4 regions of the Agrobacterium sp. K11 genome follow, and region 4 is predicted to be linked to each of the others. Evidence: riboswitches for the same ligand, from Rfam matches in the RefSeq annotation. Region 4 holds a riboswitch; each other region holds the start of a gene.
The links. A riboswitch is a leader RNA that binds a small molecule or an ion and turns the genes downstream of it on or off. The one in region 4 is predicted to bind cobalamin.
Positions count from the first base shown of each region.

Region 1: linked by a shared signal. The riboswitch ahead of bluB (5,6-dimethylbenzimidazole synthase) and the one ahead of AC5SEO_RS02545 (ABC transporter substrate-binding protein) in region 4 are both predicted to bind cobalamin.
Region 2: linked by a shared signal. The riboswitch ahead of AC5SEO_RS05875 (CbtB domain-containing protein) and the one ahead of AC5SEO_RS02545 (ABC transporter substrate-binding protein) in region 4 are both predicted to bind cobalamin.
Region 3: linked by a shared signal. The riboswitch ahead of AC5SEO_RS19120 (DUF1852 domain-containing protein) and the one ahead of AC5SEO_RS02545 (ABC transporter substrate-binding protein) in region 4 are both predicted to bind cobalamin.

Region 1 covers NZ_JCAHRB010000011.1:150,989-155,856, reverse strand. The annotation lists gene AC5SEO_RS20590 (NADP-dependent malic enzyme) at 1-1,651, shown strand, start outside; gene AC5SEO_RS20585 (DUF2865 domain-containing protein) at 1,787-2,887, shown strand; gene bluB (5,6-dimethylbenzimidazole synthase) at 2,957-3,673, opposite strand; cobalamin riboswitch at 3,772-3,957, opposite strand; gene AC5SEO_RS20575 (TolB family protein) at 4,086-4,868, opposite strand, start outside.
Region 2 covers NZ_JCAHRB010000003.1:138,297-143,164, reverse strand. The annotation lists gene AC5SEO_RS05885 (c-type cytochrome) at 1-15, shown strand, start outside; gene AC5SEO_RS05880 (c-type cytochrome) at 102-1,022, shown strand; cobalamin riboswitch at 1,114-1,338, shown strand; gene AC5SEO_RS05875 (CbtB domain-containing protein) at 1,505-1,687, shown strand; gene AC5SEO_RS05870 (CbtA family protein) at 1,699-2,415, shown strand; gene AC5SEO_RS05865 (hypothetical protein) at 2,420-2,734, shown strand; gene AC5SEO_RS05860 (type 1 glutamine amidotransferase family protein) at 2,840-3,406, opposite strand; gene AC5SEO_RS05855 (GNAT family N-acetyltransferase) at 3,428-3,916, opposite strand; gene AC5SEO_RS05850 (MerR family transcriptional regulator) at 4,122-4,535, opposite strand; gene AC5SEO_RS05845 (hypothetical protein) at 4,632-4,868, opposite strand, start outside.
Region 3 covers NZ_JCAHRB010000010.1:159,081-163,948, reverse strand. The annotation lists gene AC5SEO_RS19125 (hypothetical protein) at 1-931, shown strand, start outside; cobalamin riboswitch at 1,709-1,921, shown strand; gene AC5SEO_RS19120 (DUF1852 domain-containing protein) at 2,026-3,003, shown strand; gene AC5SEO_RS19115 (methionine synthase) at 3,028-4,056, shown strand; gene AC5SEO_RS19110 (helix-turn-helix domain-containing protein) at 4,409-4,846, opposite strand.
Region 4 covers NZ_JCAHRB010000002.1:177,753-182,620, forward strand. The annotation lists gene argE (acetylornithine deacetylase) at 1-1,054, opposite strand, end outside; gene AC5SEO_RS02540 (GNAT family N-acetyltransferase) at 1,266-2,144, shown strand; cobalamin riboswitch at 2,184-2,419, shown strand; gene AC5SEO_RS02545 (ABC transporter substrate-binding protein) at 2,585-3,616, shown strand; gene AC5SEO_RS02550 (FecCD family ABC transporter permease) at 3,613-4,641, shown strand; gene AC5SEO_RS02555 (ABC transporter ATP-binding protein) at 4,638-4,868, shown strand, end outside.

The DNA of each region.
Region 1 (4,868 bases), on a different contig from region 4:
GGGCGCAAAGAAAGAAAACATCTGGGTCCACGATATCGAGGGTCTCGTTTATGACGGCCGCAACTCGCTGATGGACGAGTGGAAGGAAGTTTACGCGCAAAAGACCGACAAGCGGGTTCTGGCCGACTCGATCGACGGCGCCGATGTCTTCCTCGGTCTTTCGGCGGCAGGCGTGCTGAAGCCGGAACTTCTGGAGCGCATGGCGGAAAATCCGCTGATCCTGGCACTTGCCAACCCCAATCCGGAAATCATGCCGGAAGTGGCCCGTGCTGCCCGCCCGGATGCGATGATCTGCACCGGCCGTTCGGACTTCCCGAACCAGGTCAACAACGTGCTGTGCTTCCCCTATATCTTCCGCGGCGCGCTGGATTGCGGCGCAACCACGATCAACGAGGAAATGAAGATGGCCGCCGTGCAGGCCATCGCCGAGCTTGCCCGCGAGGAAGTCTCGGAAGTCGCCGCCAAGGCCTATAGCGGCGAAACGCCGATCTTCGGCCCGAACTACCTCATTCCCTCGCCTTTCGATCCGCGTCTCATCCTGCGCATCGCACCGGCCGTTGCCCGTGCTGCCGCCGCAAGCGGCGTCGCCGCCCGGCCAATCAGCGATTTCGAAGCCTATCTCGACCAGCTCAACCGCTTCGTCTGGCGTTCCGGCTTCATCATGAAACCGGTCTTCAACGCCGCCAAGGTTGCCGAAAAGAAGCGCATCATCTTTGCTGAAGGCGAAGACGAGCGCGTGCTGCGCGCCGCACAGGTGCTTCTGGAAGAAGGCACCGGCATCCCGATCCTCATCGGTCGCCCGCAGATCATCGAAACGCGCCTGAAGCGCTTCGGCCTGCGTATCCGCCCGAATACCGATTTTGCGGTGGTCAATCCCGAAGACGATCCGCGTTACCGCGACTACGTCGATGATTATTTCGCCCTGGTCGGCCGCGCCGGCATCAACCCGGAGGCGGCCCGCACCATCGTGCGCACCAACTCCACGGTCATCGGCGCGCTGTCGGTGAAGCGTGGTGAGGCGGATGCGCTGATCTGCGGTCTGGAAGGCCGCTACGACCGGCACCTGCGCGACGTGAACCAGATCATCGGCAAGCAGGAAAGCGTTCGCTCTTTCGCAGGCCTCAGCCTGCTCATCACCCAGCAGGGCGCGCTGTTCCTCACCGACACCTTCGTCAACAACGATCCGACCTCCGAAGAAGTGGCCGAAATGGCCATTCTCGCGGCAAAGGAAATCCGCCGCTTCGGCATCACGCCGAAGATCGCGCTCGCCAGCCACTCCAATTTCGGGTCGCGCGATTCGGAAAGCGCCCGCAAGATGCGCCGCGCCCTGAAGATCGTGCAGGCAGCGGCACCCGAACTGGAAGTGGACGGCGAAATGCAGGGCGGCTCGGCACTTTCGGAAGCGCTGCGCAAGCGCGCCATGCCCAACAGCGTGCTGACCGGCGAAGCGAACCTGCTGGTCTTCCCGAACCTCGATGCCGCAAACATCACGCTCGGCGTCACCCGCACGCTGACGGAGGGCCTGCATGTCGGCCCCATCCTGCTTGGCACGGCTCTTCCCGCCCATATCCTGTCGCCCAGCGTCACCTCGCGCGGCGTTGTCAACATGGCGGCCTTTGCCGTCGTGCAGGCATCGCACCCTTCGGTGTGATGAAGGCGTATTAACGCAGTTTTGAACATGCTGTTGCCGCATTGCGGCAACAGCTTATGTTATCTTCCTGAAACACGGATTTCCCGAAGCATAACACCCTCGCCACCGGCCGGGGACATCGAACGGATCGCACCATTGACCCGGCGCCGCAGCATTATCGGCCTCCTGCTTCCCCTTGTTTTCATCGCCCCGGCCGCTGCTTTCGCGGATCAGGTCTGCGATACGCTTTATGCGCAGCTGCGCGAACCGCCGCGTGTCATCGGCAACACCGCCGAGGTACGGCGTTACGCCAATGCGCTCACCCGCCAGAACATCGAGATCCGCAGGATCAGGAACGATCTGCGCCGTTACGGCTGTTCATCCGCAAGCGTCACCGTTTATGGCAGCCCGAATGCCGAACTCTGCGCAGAGATCAGCGACGCGATGGCGGATGCGCAGAGCGAACGCGATGCCATCATCCGTGACCGCGACTATGCCATGGCGGCCCAGGGCAGCGATGATAGCGACATCAGACGCCAGCGCATTCTCGCCGCACTCGACGCCAATGGCTGCAGCGCCATTCCGGAAACGGAAGCGCGCCAGCCGACGGCACCCGATGTGACACGTTACCCCGACGCCTTCGGCGAACAGAGCAATCCGCCGGGACAGGCAGGGCTTTCGCCCTACCCCAATGCCGCTGCTGAAGGCGGGCTCAGGACGCTGTGCGTGCGCACCTGCGACGGCTCGTTCTTCCCCATCGCTTCCAATGCCTCGCCGCTCGATTTCCGTGCGCAGGCCGAACAATGCCAGAAAATGTGTCCGGGTACGCAGACGGAGCTTTATTTCCACTCCATGACGGAGCAGGAAACGGCTGACATGGTCTCGGCTGAAACAGGAAAGCCCTATAAGGACCTGCCGACCGCCTTTGCCTATCGAAATGCCTCAACCAAAGCCCCAGGCTGCGCCTGCAACATGGCCGCCTATCACGAGGAGATGAAGCAGCAGGAGGCTGCGCGGCCGGAAGCTGAGAAACCCTATTCAAGCATCACGACCATTCCATCACCGCAAGGTGACACCTCCAAAAAACCCACCGAACTGCAGCAGGCCGCAAAGCCGCCGGAACAACCGGTTCCGGAACGCGACTATGACCCGAACAACAGCAGGGTCCGCGTCATCGGCCCTAAATTCCTGCCCGACCAGACAGGCCGGATCGACCTGAAGAACCCGGCGCTGAAGGGCATTCAGCCGCAGCAATAGCTCCCATCAGGCACACGGTATGGAGTTGGCAACGCTCTGTCTCACTCACAAGACGGTCGCGTCTTCTCTTTACCGTCCACCCCAGCGATTGCGAAACACCAGCTCCTCCAGCGGCACGCGCTGGCGCCACCCCTTCACCGCCAGTTCCGGCTCGGTATAAAGTGTATCGACGCGGCCGAGGCATAGCCAGGCGACGATCTCGATGTGGTCGGGAATCTCGAGAATGGTGCGAATGTCGCTATCGTGGAAAATGCTGACCCAGCCGACGCCGATGCCTTCGGCGCGCGCTGCAAGCCAGAGGTTCTGGATGGCGCAGACGGTGGAATAGACATCGGTGCGCGGATTGTGGGTACGGCCCAGCACCACCTTGCCGCCACGCGTCGGATCGCAGGTGACGCAGATGCTGAGCGGCGCCTTGCGGATGCCCTCAAGCTTGAGGCTGCGGTAAAGCGCCTGCTGCTCCCCCTCGAACATCGCCGCCGCCTCGCCATTGGCGCGGCTGAAGGCAACCCAGGCTGCCTGCCTGACCGCACCGTCAGTGACGAGCGTGAAATTCCACGGCTGCATGAAACCGACCGAGGGCGCGGAATGCGCCGCCTTCAGCAGGCGCTCGACCACATCTTCCGGCAATGGATCCGGAAGGAACTGGTCGCGCACATCACGGCGGGTTTCGATGGCACGGTAGATCGCCTCTCGCTCCCCCTCGGAAAACGGGTAGGCGGGCGAAAGCGCGTGATCGAATGCATTTGCGTCGAGCGAACTGGTCGCGAGTGGATCGGTCGGCATCGTCTATCCCCAACAATGCTGGCGCGCCGCCACGAAAACCGGCTCCGGTTTTCGCCTGCACGACGCGCTGCTGCAACAACCTGCCGCCGTCCACGCGGTCTGGTCTATCCTGTCAGGCCGGTCTTCTGACTCGGCTTCATCCGCCCACTTTCGCCTTCCCGAATGGATTCAGTGGCATCAAGAAAAAGGGCATCCGCCTCACAGCGCTGGGCACGTTCCGGTCTTGCACCGGATTCCCGATTCTCCCGCCCTAAAGGGCAGGCACCTGACGAAGAAGCTTATGAGCAACAAAGATTGCAAATACAAGTATCTTGCGCAGCGATGCGGCAATGTGACCGTGGCCACCTCACCGGCGTATTGCGGCCTTCAGCCGCCGCGCAGACGCGCGCCAGCTGAAGCACTCCCTACCGCATCACCCAACAGGAAAATACCGCACATAAGCGAACTCATCCCCGTCCGGTGACCAGTTGGGGGAATTCATCGTTCCCTGCCCGCCGAAAAGGTCAAACAGCGTTTCGGCATTGCCGCCATCCATATCCATCAGCCGCACGCGCACGTTGAGGTCGCGCGGATGGTCGAAGACATCGGCGTCGTAGGAGACGAAGACGACCTTGTCACCGCTGGGGGACGGATGCGGGAACCAGTCGCCATAGGCGCTGTCGGTGATACGCTCGACGGCCGAGCCATCCACCCGCACGCGCCAGATCTGCATCTGGCCGGTGCGGCTGGAGTTGAAATAGATCCATTCTCCATCCGGCGAATAATCCGGCCCGTCATTGCGGCCCTCACCATGGGTAAGGCGTGTCTCAACACCGCTGTCTATGTCCATGGAATAAATATCGAAAACCTGATCGCGAATGCCGCAATAGGCGAAACCTTTCCCGTCCGGCGACCAGCCGTGCCAGTAGGACGGAAGGTTCTTAGTCATCAGACGCGGCGTTCCGCCCGTCGAAGGCAGCAGATAGATGGCACTCTTGCCGAACTCCACCTTGTCGGAAATGGCATAAAGCGAACCGTCAGGCGAAATGCCGTGGTCATTGTTGCAGATTGTCGCAAAGCCGGTATCGACCTTTTCCGGCGAAGGGTCGCCGGCAAGTGACAGGCGATAAAGCAGACCGTCGCAGTTCAGAAGCAGGTATTTCCCGTCCGGCGACCAGTTCGGAGCCTCGAACAGCTCCGGCGTCTGCCAGACCAC
Region 2 (4,868 bases), on a different contig from region 4:
CGTCTGAAGAAGTGATCCTAATAAGAACGCCGCTTCCCGGCGGCGTTTTTTTCAGCGGGAATGACGCCTGATCTCATCAGGTGATAATGGGGAGAGGGGTCATGGCCTCCATTTGGACGAAGCTCGCGGGCGGGATCGCGGTGGCGGCCATTGCCGGTTTCGGCATTTTCGCCTGGGTGACCGCGCCTGTGCGTCAGGCACCCAGCCACTGGGTGAGCCTTGGCGAGCCGGACCTTGCCAATGGCGAAACGCTGTTCTGGGCGGGCGGCTGCGCAAGTTGCCATGCGGCACCAGATGCCAAGGGCGATGCGCTTTTGACGCTTTCGGGCGGGCAAGCGTTGAAAAGCCCCTTCGGCACCTTCCATGTGCCCAATATTTCCTCCGATCCGCAGCATGGCATTGGCGGCTGGACGCTTTCGGAATTCGGCGATGCGATGACGCGCGGCGTCGGCAAGAACGGCGAACATCTCTACCCGTCCTTCCCTTACGCCTCCTATGCCCGCATGACGCAGAAGGACATCAACGATCTCTTCGGTTATTTGCGGGTTCTGCCCGCCAGCCAGAATGACGCGCCGGATCACGAACTGCCGTTCCCCTTCAACATGCGCATGGCATTGGGCGGCTGGAAATTCCTCTATTTCGATACATCCGCGCCACCCCGCGTCGAGCTTGCCGATGCCAATGCCGAATTGCTGCGCGGCCAATATCTGGTGGAAGGCCCGGGCCATTGCGGCGAATGTCACACGCCGCGCAATGCGCTTGGCGGTTTTCTCGATGGCAAATGGCTGGCCGGTGGTCCAAATCCCGAAGGCGAGGGCCGCATTCCCGATATCACCCCCGGCTCGCAGAGCGTCGGAAGCTGGGAGGCGGCCGATATTGCCAACTATCTGGAAACCGGCTTCACCCCGGAATTCGACAGCGTCGGCGGCTCCATGGTCAAGGTGCAGCAGAATATGGCGCATCTGACGGCCGAAGACCGCAATGCGATCGCCGCCTATCTGAAGGCCATCCCGGCACGGTAGCCCTTTGCCGTCATGCCGGACTTGATCCGGCATCCAGCCGCGGCGCGCAATTCTCACGCCGGCCTGCCATTGACTCCCACCCACACCCATCGGATAACGATCCTGTGATGGTTCCTTCCGGGCGTTCCGGAAGGTGAAAAGGGAACACGATAGGGAGACATCCTCATTCGTGGCTGCCCCCGCAACTGTGAGCGGAGAGCCTGAAACGAAATGCCACTGGTAAGCATCTCGCCGGATATGGGCGAGGGCAATGCCGGGAAGGTGTTTCAGGTTTTGACCCGTAAGCCAGGAGACCTGCCATCACGGAAATGTCCATGCCGGCGGGGTGTCCGGAAGAGCGGAATTTCAGGGTGGTGGTGCTTGAACGTGCCGCCCTGTGTCAGTCTCGTATCCCCGTGGTGAAGTGTATCGCATGCGGCTGCACGGCGTTTGCCGTTCCGCCGCGTCTAAAGGCGCGGGGTCGCGCCGTAAGAGGGGTCACCATGTCCATCAACCAGAATACGGCAAATGCCGCCGTTTCAGCAAAAACGGGCAGCTTCGCGCAATCGCTGACGGCGATCGTGCTTGGTCTGTTCGTCGTCGGTTTTGTCGGCTTTTCGCATGTGGAAGCCGTTCACAACGCCGCGCATGACACGCGTCATGCCAATGCTTTCCCTTGCCATTGAGGGGAAAAAGCATGTCGTTCTTTCGCAATATCGTTTTTACTGCCGTCCTCGTCGGCATCGTTGGCGGCTTCGCCGTTTCGGCCATGCAGGCTTTCGGCACCACGCCGCTGATCCTGAAGGCGGAAACCTATGAAAATGCCGGTGGCGAAGCGCCCCACAGCCATGATGCTCCGGCCACGACCGGCGCTGCCGTTCCCGCGCACGAACATAACGAGGAAGCCTGGTCTCCGGCCGACGGCTTCGAGCGCACCGCCTATACGGTCGCCGCCAACGTGCTGACCGCCATCGGTTATGCGCTGGTGCTGACCGGCCTCATCTCGCTGCGCGGCACCGATGCCGGCTGGCGCGAAGGCCTTTTGTGGGGTGTGGCCGGTTTTGCCGCCGTCATGCTTGCGCCGATGATCGGCCTGCCGCCGGAACTGCCGGGCAGCCCGGCGGCCGCGCTTGAGGCGCGTCAAATCTGGTGGCTTTCGACGGTTGCGGCGACCGCAGGCGGCATTGCGCTGATCGCATTCCGCCGCGAACCCTGGGCAATCGTGCTCGCACTGGTGTTGATCGTTGCTCCACATGTGGTGGGCGCGCCCCTGCCGCCGGAAGGTGAACATGCGCTGGCACCGCTGCCGCTGGAACGACAGTTCATCGTCGCCGCCACCGTGACCAGCTTTGTCTTCTGGGCCTTGCTCGGAACATTGAGCGCGTTTTTCCTGAAGCGCTTCCAGCAGGCTTGAAACCATGCAGGGCGCAGCCGAATGGAGTGAGGAACTCGATGCGCTGCGTTTTGCCGTTCCCGGTCACGGCGCTTTCTGCGCCGTGCATCGCCTTGCTTTCAAGGCAGTCCTTGGCGTCAGCCCGGAACGGGAAGCGGCGCTCGCCTATTTTCATGAGAATGAGGCTGCCTTTACGGCCGCAGCCCTTGCCAAGATAAAACGCTCGGCTTTGCCGGCCGGTCGCAGTCTGCATCTCAACAGCCGCGATATCCGCCGTGCGATTGCGGGGGAGGGCGGGGATGTCGCGCCCCGTGTCTGCCGGGTGCTTGATCGGGGGTGATTTGTGATGGTCTCGCGGCTTAACTTCTCCACCACCCTCATTCCTGTGACAAGCACAGGAATGACGATGAGAGGATCCGCAAAACTCTCGATGCCAAGGTGAGCCTCACCGGTGCTCCGCCGCAAAAACCTGAAGTTCCGCCTCGGCTTCCGGACCAAAGAGGCCGAGGTGTTTCAGAATTTCCACTGCGAAACTGACGGGTGCACTGCCGGCTGCGGTTACGATGCCGCCATCGCTGACCGCCTTCGGCTGGTCGCGATAGAGCGCTTCGCCGCGATAGGACGGATAGGCCTTGTGAGAGGCGAGCGAATTGCCGGTATGGGCGACGTCATCAAGGGCGCCCGTGCCTGCAAGCGCGCTGGCAGCCGCGCAGATGCCGGCAACCAACCGGCCCTTCTCGCGAAACCGCTGTACCAGCCCGCCAAGATCGACAGCCGTTCCCTTTTCCCAACTGAGGCCGCCGGGAATGACGAGCGCATCGATGTTAGCAGGATCAAGTGCATCATAGGATGTGTCGGGCGTAACGTTGAGCCCGCCCATTGAAACCACGGGCCGGCCGTCCGGGGTTGCGTAAACGATCTCGACGCCGAGATAGCCGCGCGCGGCGGCGGCAAGCAGCGCCGGTTCCCAGTCCGCAAAATCCTGCGCAAGCGCAATGGCAATCCGTGTCATGACCGTCTCCAAAGGTTGCAATCAGGCGATAGACTGCATGTAGCGCATGCCGGTGACCGGGCGCGGCGCGAAATCCATGCTTTCGTAGAAACGATGCGCGGCGACATTGCCGGTCGTGGCGCTGACGGAAAGATAGTCGCAACCGAGGCGCTTGGCGATATCGCGGGCGCGGGAAACCAGGTGCTGGCCGGTGCCATGGCCGCGGTGACCGTCACGCACGAAAAGATGGTGCAGCTCAAGCCCGCGGCGGCCTTCCTGCGCCCTGTAGAGCGGCAGCATCAGGGCGTAACCGATCAATGCGCCGTCGGCTTCCGCCACCAGCCCATGCACCCAGGGAAGCGGGCCGAACAGGTCGCGTTCCAGTTTCGCCGGCGTAATCGCCGCCGCATCGCCATGAAAGGTGGCAAGCAGGGTGATCATCTCATTGAGCTCAGGCAAATCGGTCTTGCGTGCGCCACGAATGATGACGACGGGCGGTCTTTCCAATGTAAGGGAACTGTCTTCGGTCATTTTTCTGGTCCTTCGGTTTTATCGGTGCCGTCCGGACGCTTGAAAAACAACAAAGCCGCCTGACGGCGGCTTGTTGACAAAATGATCTGTCGAGCCGCCCTTTACAGGTAGGCCCAAAAGTACGAGCAGGAGATGGGTGCGCGTTCGTTGATCATGTCCATGCAATGCGCTCGAATCTGAAATCTGTCAAGCCTGCTCTTCAGCCTCAATGCTCCCCTTCGCACATGCCATGGTCGGAAAGTGCGCGGATGACGTAACAATCCTCGATCGAATGACCATGGCAATGGGAGACGATACGTTCCAGCTCATGCTCGAGCTTCTTGAGGCTGCTGATTTTTTCGCGCACATGGGCGAGGTGTTCGGCGGCAATGCGGTCCGCACCCTCGCACGGCATTTGCCGGTGCTGGCTGAGCGCGATCAATTCTCTGATGGCGTCGATATTGAGCCCGATATCGCGGGCATGGCGGATGAAAGCCAGCCTTTCGAGATCGGATTTTTCGTAACGGCGCTGGTTGCCTTCCGAGCGGTCTGCCTCGCGGATGAGGCCCATCTGCTCATAATAGCGGATCGTCGGAACCTTCACGCCGGTACGTTTGGACAATTCACCGATGGACAGCATTGCCTTCTCCATATTCTCAAGAGCAGCCGGGACAAGAACGAACCGGATGCTCTAGTCTCTAGAGATATAGCTTTTCAGCCTGCCGTTCAATGGGTGTCAGGCGGCGGCATCCACGCCGAGTGCCTGCGCCAGGGCTTTGAGAACTTCTGTCTCGATGCTGGAGGCGGCGTCAGGCTGCGCTGATGCGGCGATATCTACCGCCGGTTCGGTTCTGGCCTGTGCGCCGCTGTCCAGGTTCCAAAGTGCTGCGGCAAGGCCGGCGGAAACGCTGGCGGCGGCAGGTGCGGCGGAAACGGCAACGCTCTCGGCGCTGGAAATCGCGCGGTGTGCCGC
Region 3 (4,868 bases), on a different contig from region 4:
TGGCCGCCTGCGCAACGCCTACCGTTCCGGCCCCGTTGCGAACGAAAATGATGCTATGCTTTTGCCCGGTTTCTGGAGTGAGGCCAGCAAGACGTGGGTCGAGGATGACTATCAGGTCGGCAGCGCAACGGGCAACCTGGCCTGGGCGGCACTTGCGCTTCTCACTGCCAGTGAACGATTAAGCAATCCGTCCTATGTGCAGGCAGCGACCAAACTCATGCGCTGGATCGATGCGCATACGGCGGGCGTCCGCGATATCGGCTACACAGGTGGCACATTCGGTCATGAGCCTGCACCGGCCAAACTCGAGTGGAAATCGACGGAACATAATCTCGATGTGTATGCCGTTGCGGGTTGGCTCGCCGAAATTGAGGGAGCGCGCGCCTGGCAGGCGATGCGGGACAAAACACGCAAATTTCTTGATGCGATGTGGAATGAGCAGCAGGGACGGTTTTACGTCGGCAGCCTACCCGGAAGCGACACACCCAACTCGAGCCAGTCCGGAATAGATTCCGAGCTCTGGCCCATTCTCGCCGTGCCGGAGTTTCGGGGCCGCAGTGGGCGTGTTCTGCATTGGGTTGATCGGCATTATGCGGTTGCGGGAGGTTTTGATTTTAACGACGATCGGGATGGTGTGTGGCTGGAAGGTACGGCCCAGGCCGCGCTGGCATTTCAGCAGGTCGGCGATGCCGAGCGGGCCGAGGCGCTGCTTGCCACCATTGCCGCACAAATATCTCCCGATAACCTGATCTACGCGACAGTCGGGGACGAACTGACGACCGGGCTGATGATCGGGCCGACCTCGACATTTGCCGACTTCAAATATTTCAGGTTGCCGCATGTCGGGGCTACTGCCTGGGCAATCCTTGCAGCGAAAGGCTGGAACCCTTTTCTTAGAAAAAGCGGTTGTATTCGTCTTTGTGAGGGATAATCGTTCGTCTCGGCGGCAGCAGAAGGATATTGCTCCAGGCCGTTGCGCCGGAGATTGAAAACTGGGACGCATGTCGCTGCTGAAAGCGGCGAAAAGCGTAAAACCGCAACGTTGACTGCCGACTGGCAGTTCCAGTGTTTCAAGCCTAACGGTACGATCAACGAAGCCGAATACCGCCCACTGCCAGACCTGTCAGATGCCCGGTGCGGATCGGAACTTCCTGTGCACCTTCAACGACATGCGGCGGTCCGAAGGACCGAGCACAGATTCGGCGATGCTGTCGCGGATACGCGTCCGTGATGTTATCGGCCCGCTATTTAAGGGTGCTTGCCTTCGCTCATTCGCTATTTAATTCAAACGCCGATCCCTTAAATAGCGCTGCGCCGGCACAGTAGGGCATGTCCGAATAGCATCCCAACCTCCAGCGGGGCCGCTTCGTTGAAACGCCTGTGGCAGCCGAAATCATGCGCGCCTCCGGTTTCACCAGGCTGCTCCCGCGCCAGGAACTGTTCGTGGTGTGGTCTGATCCTTTCAACTGCGTGGCGCGAGACGTCTACTATTTCCCGGAAGCTGTCATCACGCATGCTTACCTGCGCTTGTCGGAATCGAACCGACAGTCGACGATTCATCTTTAGTTTGCCACGGCCAGGTCCGCGTATGTAAGAATCGCCTGACAACGCCGAATGCAACCTACTCGGTCGGAACCGACAATGGAAACGTAGACTTAAGGACATAAAGATATCGTTATGTGATGTTGACCGATGACGTGGCTTACAATATGGTCGTCACGCCTAAGGTTCCCCAGTCGTTGCACGCAACGTGCCGGGGCTAAGAGGGAAGTCGGTGCTCCGTGTCATGCGGAAAAGCCGACGCTGCCCCCGCAACTGTAAGCGGCGAGCTGAAGTCCAATATGTCACTGGTTTACCCCGGGAAGACGGACGGAAGTGATGATCCGTGAGCCAGGAGACCTGCCTTTGGTGAAATAACGTCCACGGGCGGGGTGTCCCAGTGTGCCGTAGCAAAGGCTGCATTGTCGCGGCCCGTCTTGCTATGCGTCCGCAGACCCATGCCCCCCAACTTTATAGGGGCACAACATGTCTCAGACCTGCATTTTTACGATCACGAGCGTACCCTTCGATGAAACCTATCGTCCTTCAGAAAATACGCGCATCACCACCAATTTCGCCAATCTGGCCAGGGGCGAAAAGCGGCAGGAAAACCTGCGCAATGTCATGCGCATGATCGACAGCCGCTTCAACGCCCTCGCTCACTGGGATAATCCCAAATCGGACCGATACTCGGTCGAGTTGGAGATCATTTCGGTCGACATGAGCTTCGATGTCGCAGGTGAAAAATTTCCCCTCATCGAGATACTGAAGACGACGATCATCGATCACAAAACCAGTGAGCGTATCGACGGCATTGTGGGGAATAACTTCTCCTCCTATGTGCGAGACTACGACTTCAGCATTGTCCTGCCGGAGCATAACAAGAGCGTTCCTGCCTTCAGCATTCCGGCCGACTTCGGCGACCTGCATGGAAACCTGTTCAAGTCTTTTCTGCGGTCGGATGCCTACCGCTCGTACTTTCGCAAGCCGCCGGTCATTTGCATCAGCGCCTCGACCAGCAAGACCTATTACCGGACCGAAAATCATCACCCCGTGATGGGCGTCGAATACCGGCAGAATGGGTTCTCGTCCACCGACCAGTATTTCGGGAAAATGGGATTGCAGGTTCGCTACTTCATGCCTGCAGGCAGCGTTGCGCCGTTGGCCTTCTACTTTGTTGGGGACTTGCTGGGCGACTACTCCAATATTGAGCTAATCGGCGTCATCAGCACGATGGAAACGTTTCAGAGAATTTATCGCCCCGAAATCTACAATGCGAACGCAGCAGCCGGGACATTTTACCAGCCCAACCTGAAGCACCAGGACTATTCGCTGACCCGGGTCATTTACGATCGCGACGAACGAAATCGCTTGGCGGTGGATCAGGGTAAGTTCACCGAAAAACACTTCATCAAGCCATACCGCGCCGTCCTTGAGCAATTGTTTGCTCACCGCCCCGCCTGAGCATCACTTAGAAGAGGTCCCATCGTGAAGAAACTTCTCCCCACATCGACGGCTGGCAGCCTGCCGAAACCCTCCTGGCTTGCGCACCCCGAAAAACTGTGGTCGCCCTGGAAGCTGGAGGGCGAGGAATTACTGGAAGGCAAGAGAGATGCCCTGCGCCTTTCACTGGACGATCAGCAACAGGCCGGCATCGACATCGTCAGTGATGGCGAGCAAACACGCCAACATTTCGTCACGACTTTCATCGAGCACCTCGACGGGGTCGATTTTGCAAAACGCGAGACAGTCAGAATTCGCGATCGCTACGATGCGAGTGTCCCAACAGTCGTCGGCGCCGTGTCTCGCCAGAAGTCCGTGTTCGTCGAAGACGCCAAGTTTTTGCGCCAGCAGACCAAACAACCCATCAAATGGGCGTTGCCGGGTCCGATGACGATGATCGATACTCTCTTTGACGGCCATTATAAGAGCCGTGAAAAGCTTGCCTGGGAATTTGCCGGGATACTCAACGAGGAAGCAAAGGAATTGGAGGCTGCCGGCGTCGATATCATCCAGTTCGACGAACCTGCCTTCAACGTTTTCTTTGACGATGTGAATGACTGGGGTGTTGCCACTTTGGACAGGGCAATTGAAGGGCTGAAGTGCGAGACCGCCGTCCATATCTGCTACGGTTACGGCATAAAGGCCAATACGGATTGGAAAAAGACACTCGGGTCAGAATGGCGGCAGTATGAGGAAACTCTCCCCAAGCTGCAGAAATCCGGCATCGGTATGATCTCCCTCGAATGCCACAATTCTCATGTCCCAATGGATCTTCTGGAACTTGTTCGAGGTAAGAAAGTGATGGTCGGGGCCATCGATGTGGCAAGCAATACCATCGAAACCCCGGAGGAAGTCGCTGCAACGCTGCGCAAGGCGCTTAAGTTTGTCGACGCAGATAAACTTTGCCCCTGCACCAATTGCGGCATGGCCCCCCTGTCTCGTCGTGTGGCAAGAGACAAGCTGAATTCCTTGAGCGCAGGAGCTGAGATCGTCCGAAGAGAGCTCACTGTTTAGTTTTTTGATAGTCTGAACCTGCGGATGGCAGCCGTTCGCCGCCACCGCGCCCATCGCGACAAACGCTGGGAGACTTACGAATGGCTATAAGGTCACGGCGCGGATCATCCTGACAGCTTCGACGGATGTCCGCCTCTTGGCGCAAAGCTGCCAAGACGGCCTGTTCAAGCCGGCAATTCCGAAGAGCAGGTCGTCCCCAGATTAGAAAATTTACACATTCATTACCACCTCAACTGAGGATGTGATGGTTTTCATCCTTTCAAGGCGCACAACAAGTCGCTTGCCATGTAAGTCCGTCGCTATCCACCGTCCACGAACCCGTCTACGTCAAACGGGTGCTGCTTGCTTTGCACTACTGCACTCGATATTCGCGTGGCGCGACACCGAACTGGTTCCGAAACGATCGGCTAAAATGCGAGAGGTCATTGAATCCCCATCGGAAAGCGATCTCTCCAATAGAGCTGCCACGTTTGGTACGCAGATCGTCCGCGCATTTTTGCAACCTTTGCCGAAGCAAAAACTGGCTAAATGTCTCGCCGCTGTCTTCCAGCAGTCGGTGAACATAGCGAACCGAAATGCGGAAATGTTCGGCTGCCTTCGCCGGTGTCAGTGCCGGATCTGCCGCATGCGAAGTGATGTAATTGATCAGGGAAAAAGCGAGCTGATTGCGCAATGTCCCCCTTGCTCGGTCCCCCTCGCGATCGGATACGCCGAGAACCAGCGCAACCAGTTCCACCAAATGGTTGGTGATGGAAAAGGACGCGGCGGCGTCGAGATGCTCGGCATTCATCGCAATCGATGACAGATAGTCG
Region 4 (4,868 bases):
ACTCGTCCGGCTTGTGGGCGCGACCGATATCTCCTGGTCCGCAGATGATGGCGTCGATGCCCGCCGCCTGGAACAGCCCCGCCTCCGTGCCGTAGCTGACGGCGGCGAGACAGGGGGTGCCGGTCAATTCCTCCAGAAGCAGAACAAGCGGAGCATTGGCTGCAAGCGAAAGCGCCGGATAATCGCTCATAGGCGTCCATTCGATATCGACACCCTTTGCTGCAAGAGCCTCGACGCTTGCGCGAACCGGCCCGAGCAGTTCAAGCGGAGATATGCCGGAAATCGCCCGCGCTTCCAGCTCGATGGCCGAGAAATCGGGGATGATGTTGATCGCCTGGCCGCCCTTCATCGTGCCGATCTGCAGCGAGGAGTAGGGTGGCTCGAAAGTCGCTTCAAAAGGGCCTTTCGTCAACTCATGTGCCGTCTCCACGGCCTTTGCCATGATGCCGGTCATCAGGTGAATGGCATTCACCCCCTGATCAGGCCGGGACGAATGGCCGGAACGACCACGGATGGTAATGCGAGCTGCTGCTTTACCCTTGTGCGCACGAACCGCCCGCAAATTGCTCGGTTCGCCGATAATTGCGCCGGCCGGTGCGGCGCACAGTTCAGGCAATCTGGCGAGAAGGTGCGGAACGCCACGGCAACCCGCCTCCTCGTCATAGGAAAAGGCGATATGCACGGGACGTTTCAGCGCCGTGCGCGAAAATGCAGGCGCCGCGGCGAGAACCGTGGCCAGGAAACCCTTCATGTCGGTGGTTCCGCGCCCGTAGAGACGATCATTTTCCGCCCGCAGTGTAAAGGGATCGGAAGACCATTCCGGCTCGCTGGCGGGTACGACATCCATATGGCCGGACAAAACATAGCCGGCGCGATCGGCCGGGCCGAAGGTGGCGAAGAGATTGGCGCGGTCGCCCTCCGGTCCCGCAAGCAGCGATACTTTCGCGCCGTGGCTTTCAAGATAATCGGCGATCCAGCCGGCAATATCGCCATTGGCGGTTCCAACGACCGACGGGAAACCGACGAGACGCTCAAGGATTTCGATTGCGTTCAATGGTCGTCTCCGCTGACCGGATTGTCATCCCGAAAGCTTAGAATGGACTGCGACGTTTATCTGCTGAAATGCGAATGATTTCGGTAGATTGTTGTGACCTTCCAGTGCTTTCAGAAAATTCGTGCTGGCGTAACCGGCTACCGTCGGATGTCGTGGGCTAGGCCGGGATCGGATGAAGGTTGTGAGCCGTAGGGGAAGAGGGCCGTTGGTTATGGACCTGCTCAAAGTCGATAGTTTCGAGTTGCGGACCGTGGATATCGCGGACGTGGCTGCCGATCATCTGCATGCACTCTCCATGGCCGTCGGATGGCGATATCACGCGAATGAATGGTGTTTTCTGCGGCAATGCGGCGTGGGTCTCGCTGCGCTCGATGAGATCGACCGTGTTGTCGCAACCGCGATGCTCTTTCCCTATGATCAGGGGTTTGCGACGCTTGGCATGGTCATTGTTTCCCCCCGTTTGCAGGGGCAGGGCGTAGCACCATGGCTTGTGCAGAAACTTGTCGCGAAATTCCCCACTGTCTCCCTGCGGTTGAACGCGACGGGAGCGTCGCGGCGGTTGTTTTCAAGGTTGGGTTTTGCCGGTGATACGGAAAAAGTATATCTGTTCCGGGGAAGGGCGAATTGCCTTTTCGAGATACCGCCGCCCGGCAGAAAACAACGAATAGAGCCGTTATCCGCAGGTCATCTGACTGATGTGGTGGAACTAGACCGGGCGGCTTTTGGCGTTTCGCGCCGGAACGTTTTGCAGCGACTTTTGACGCAGAATGCGGGTTACGGTGTGTTTGAGGCAGACCGTCTTACCGCTTTTGCGCTGCGCCGTGCGGCGGGGCGGGGCCACATTATCGGTCCGGTCGTTGCGGGTGCGGACATGGATGCGATTGCGCTTGTGAGGCGGCATTTTACCGATCTGGACGATGAGCTGGTGCGCCTCGACACCATCGGCGACAATAGTCTCTTTATTGATTTTATTGCGCAATCCGGGCTGGTGGTGATTGAAACCCTTACCGCCATGTCCAAAGACGCACCGCAACCGGCGCCTTCCGGCGCTACAAAAATTTTCGCGTTGGCGGGTCCGTCTTTGTGCTGAGCTGCGGCACTATCGCAATTGACGCCCCGGCGCTTGCCCCTTATGTCAGAAAGCGACGGTTCCTGAAGCCGAACGGCAAAGGGATTAATAGGGAACATGGTGCGGGTGATTTCTATCGCCCAATGCCGTGGCTGCCCCCGCAACTGTAAGCGGATTGCCGTTCATCCTCGTGACGCCTGAAAAGCGTCATGCCACTGCACCCTTCAAGGTGCGGGAAGGCAGATGAACGGCGCATATTCGCGAGCCAGGAGACCTGCCGTCATAATATTGACCATCGTTACGGGCGGGGATGCCCGGAAGAGGAGCTGATTATGACCTTTCCGTCCGCGGAAACGTATTTAGAGTCCCGTTCTCCATCTCCACACTTGTTGTCGCTCTGTCACTACGCGTTTTGACGCGCGGCCTGCGGATCACGCCACTTTATTTAGACTGGAGAACATATGTTTCATTTCAAACGCCTGCCGGTTTCCGCCGGTCTTCTGGCTGTCGCACTAGCGGCCTTGCCCGCCGGTGCCGCTCAGGCTGCCGAAACCACCTATCCGCTGACGATCAATAGCTGCGGCCACGAAATCACCTTCAAGCAGGCGCCCGCCCGCACAGTATCGGTCGGCCAGAGCACGACCGAGGTTCTCTATCTGCTCGGCGTGGCCGACAAGGTGGTGGGCACGGCGCTGTGGATCGGCCCGGTTCTGAAGGGTTACGAAGACGCCAATGACAAGGTGGAGCGGCTTGCCGACAATGATCCGAGCTTCGAGGCGGTGGTTGGCAAGAGGCCAAACCTCGTGACGACGCAGTTCCAGTGGCAGATCGGTCCCGAAGGCGTTGTCGGAACACCGGAGCAATTCGCCGAACTCGGTATTCCCGTTTATACCTCCCCTGCCGATTGCATGGGCAAGGACAATTCCGGCGGCGGCGATGGCGTGCGCAAGTCCGTTTTCACCATGGACCTGATCTACCAAGAGGTCCGCGACCTTGCGAAAATTTTCAACGTGCAGGATCGCGGCGAGGAAGTCGTTGCCGACCTGAAAAAGCGTGAGGAAGCCGCCCGCGCCAAGATCGCTTCGGCGAATGGCAAGATTTCAGCAGTCTTCTGGTTCTCCAGCGCCGAGCTGGATATCGATCCTTACGTGGCGGGCCGCAATGGTGCGCCGGGTTACATCATGTCCGCGCTCGGGCTGAAGAACGTTATCGAAAGCGATGAGGAATGGCCGACTGTTGGCTGGGAAACCATCGCCAAAGCCAATCCGTCCGTGATCGTTGCCGGCAAGATGGACCGCCGGCGTTTCCCCGCCGATGACGTCGCCGTCAAGCTCAAGTTCCTCGCTACCGATCCGGTTGCCAGCATCATGCCCGCCGTCAAGGCGGCCCATGTCTTCGAAATGGACGCGCAGGCGATGAACCCGACCATCCGCACGATCGAAGGCATTGAAACGCTGGCCGAGGCGATTTCCACAGCCGGTCTCGCCAAGTGAACGGTCTTTCCGTCAATCTCGGCAGGGCGGGTCTGGCTTTTGCCGCACTCGCCCTGCTGCTCGTCGCGCTGATGGCCGGTGCGGCCATCGGCGAGACTGCCATTCCATTCGACGTGGTGGCAAAGACCATTGCCAATCGTGTCTTCCATGCGGGTTATCCGCTGGAGCCGCTGGATGAGGGCATCGTCTGGAGTTACCGCCTCAGCCGCGCCGTCGTTGCCGCGTGCTGTGGCGCCTCGCTGGCGCTGGCCGGTGCGGTGCTTCAATCACTTCTGCGCAACCCGCTCGCCGATCCCTATATCCTCGGTATTTCCGCAGGCGCCTCAACCGGGGCCGTGGCCGTGGCGCTTCTGGGCTTCGGGGCGGGGTTCCTGACGATGCCGGCTGGCGCCCTGATCGGGGCTTTTGTGGCTTTTTCGCTTGTCAGCCTTCTGGCGGTGCGGGCAGGGCACGGCAACAGCGCCATCATCCTGGCGGGGGTCGCCGGTTCGCAACTGTTCAACGCCATGACGTCGTTCATCGTCACCAAATCCGCCAATGCCGAACAGGCGCGCGGCATCATGTTCTGGCTGCTGGGCAATCTTTCGGGCGTGCGCTGGCCGGATGTCTGGCTGGCTTTGCCGGTCAGTATTGCGGGTCTTGGGGTGTGCCTCTGGTACGCACGCGCGCTTGATGCTTTCGCTTTCGGCGGTCAGGCAGCAGCTTCGCTCGGTATTCCGGTGCGCCGGGTCTATGCGGTGCTGATCTCGGTTTCGGCGGTCATGACGGCAGTCATGGTGTCGCTGGTCGGTTCTATCGGCTTCGTCGGTCTCGTCATCCCGCATGCGGCGCGTATCTTCGTTGGCGTTCGCCACGGCATGTTGCTGCCGGTGACGGCGCTGACCGGTGCAATTTTCATGATCATCGCAGATATCCTCTCGCGCACCGTCATTCCGGGGCAGGTGCTGCCGATCGGCGTGATCACTGCGCTGGTCGGCGCGCCCGCCTTCGCCTTTATTCTCGGGCAGAAGAGAGGCCGGTCATGAAATTATCCGCCCACGATCTGCATTTCCATGCCGGCAATCTCGACATCGTGCGCGGTGTTTCGCTGGAGGTCGCCACGGGCGAGTTTCTGGGTATCATCGGGCCGAACGGTTCGGGCAAAAGCACGTTGCTTTCCATGCTGGCCGGCATTCGCATGCCGCGTCGGGGTCATGTCATGCTTGGTGAGGAACGGCTTGCCACATTCGGGCGGCGCGAACTTGCCCGCAGG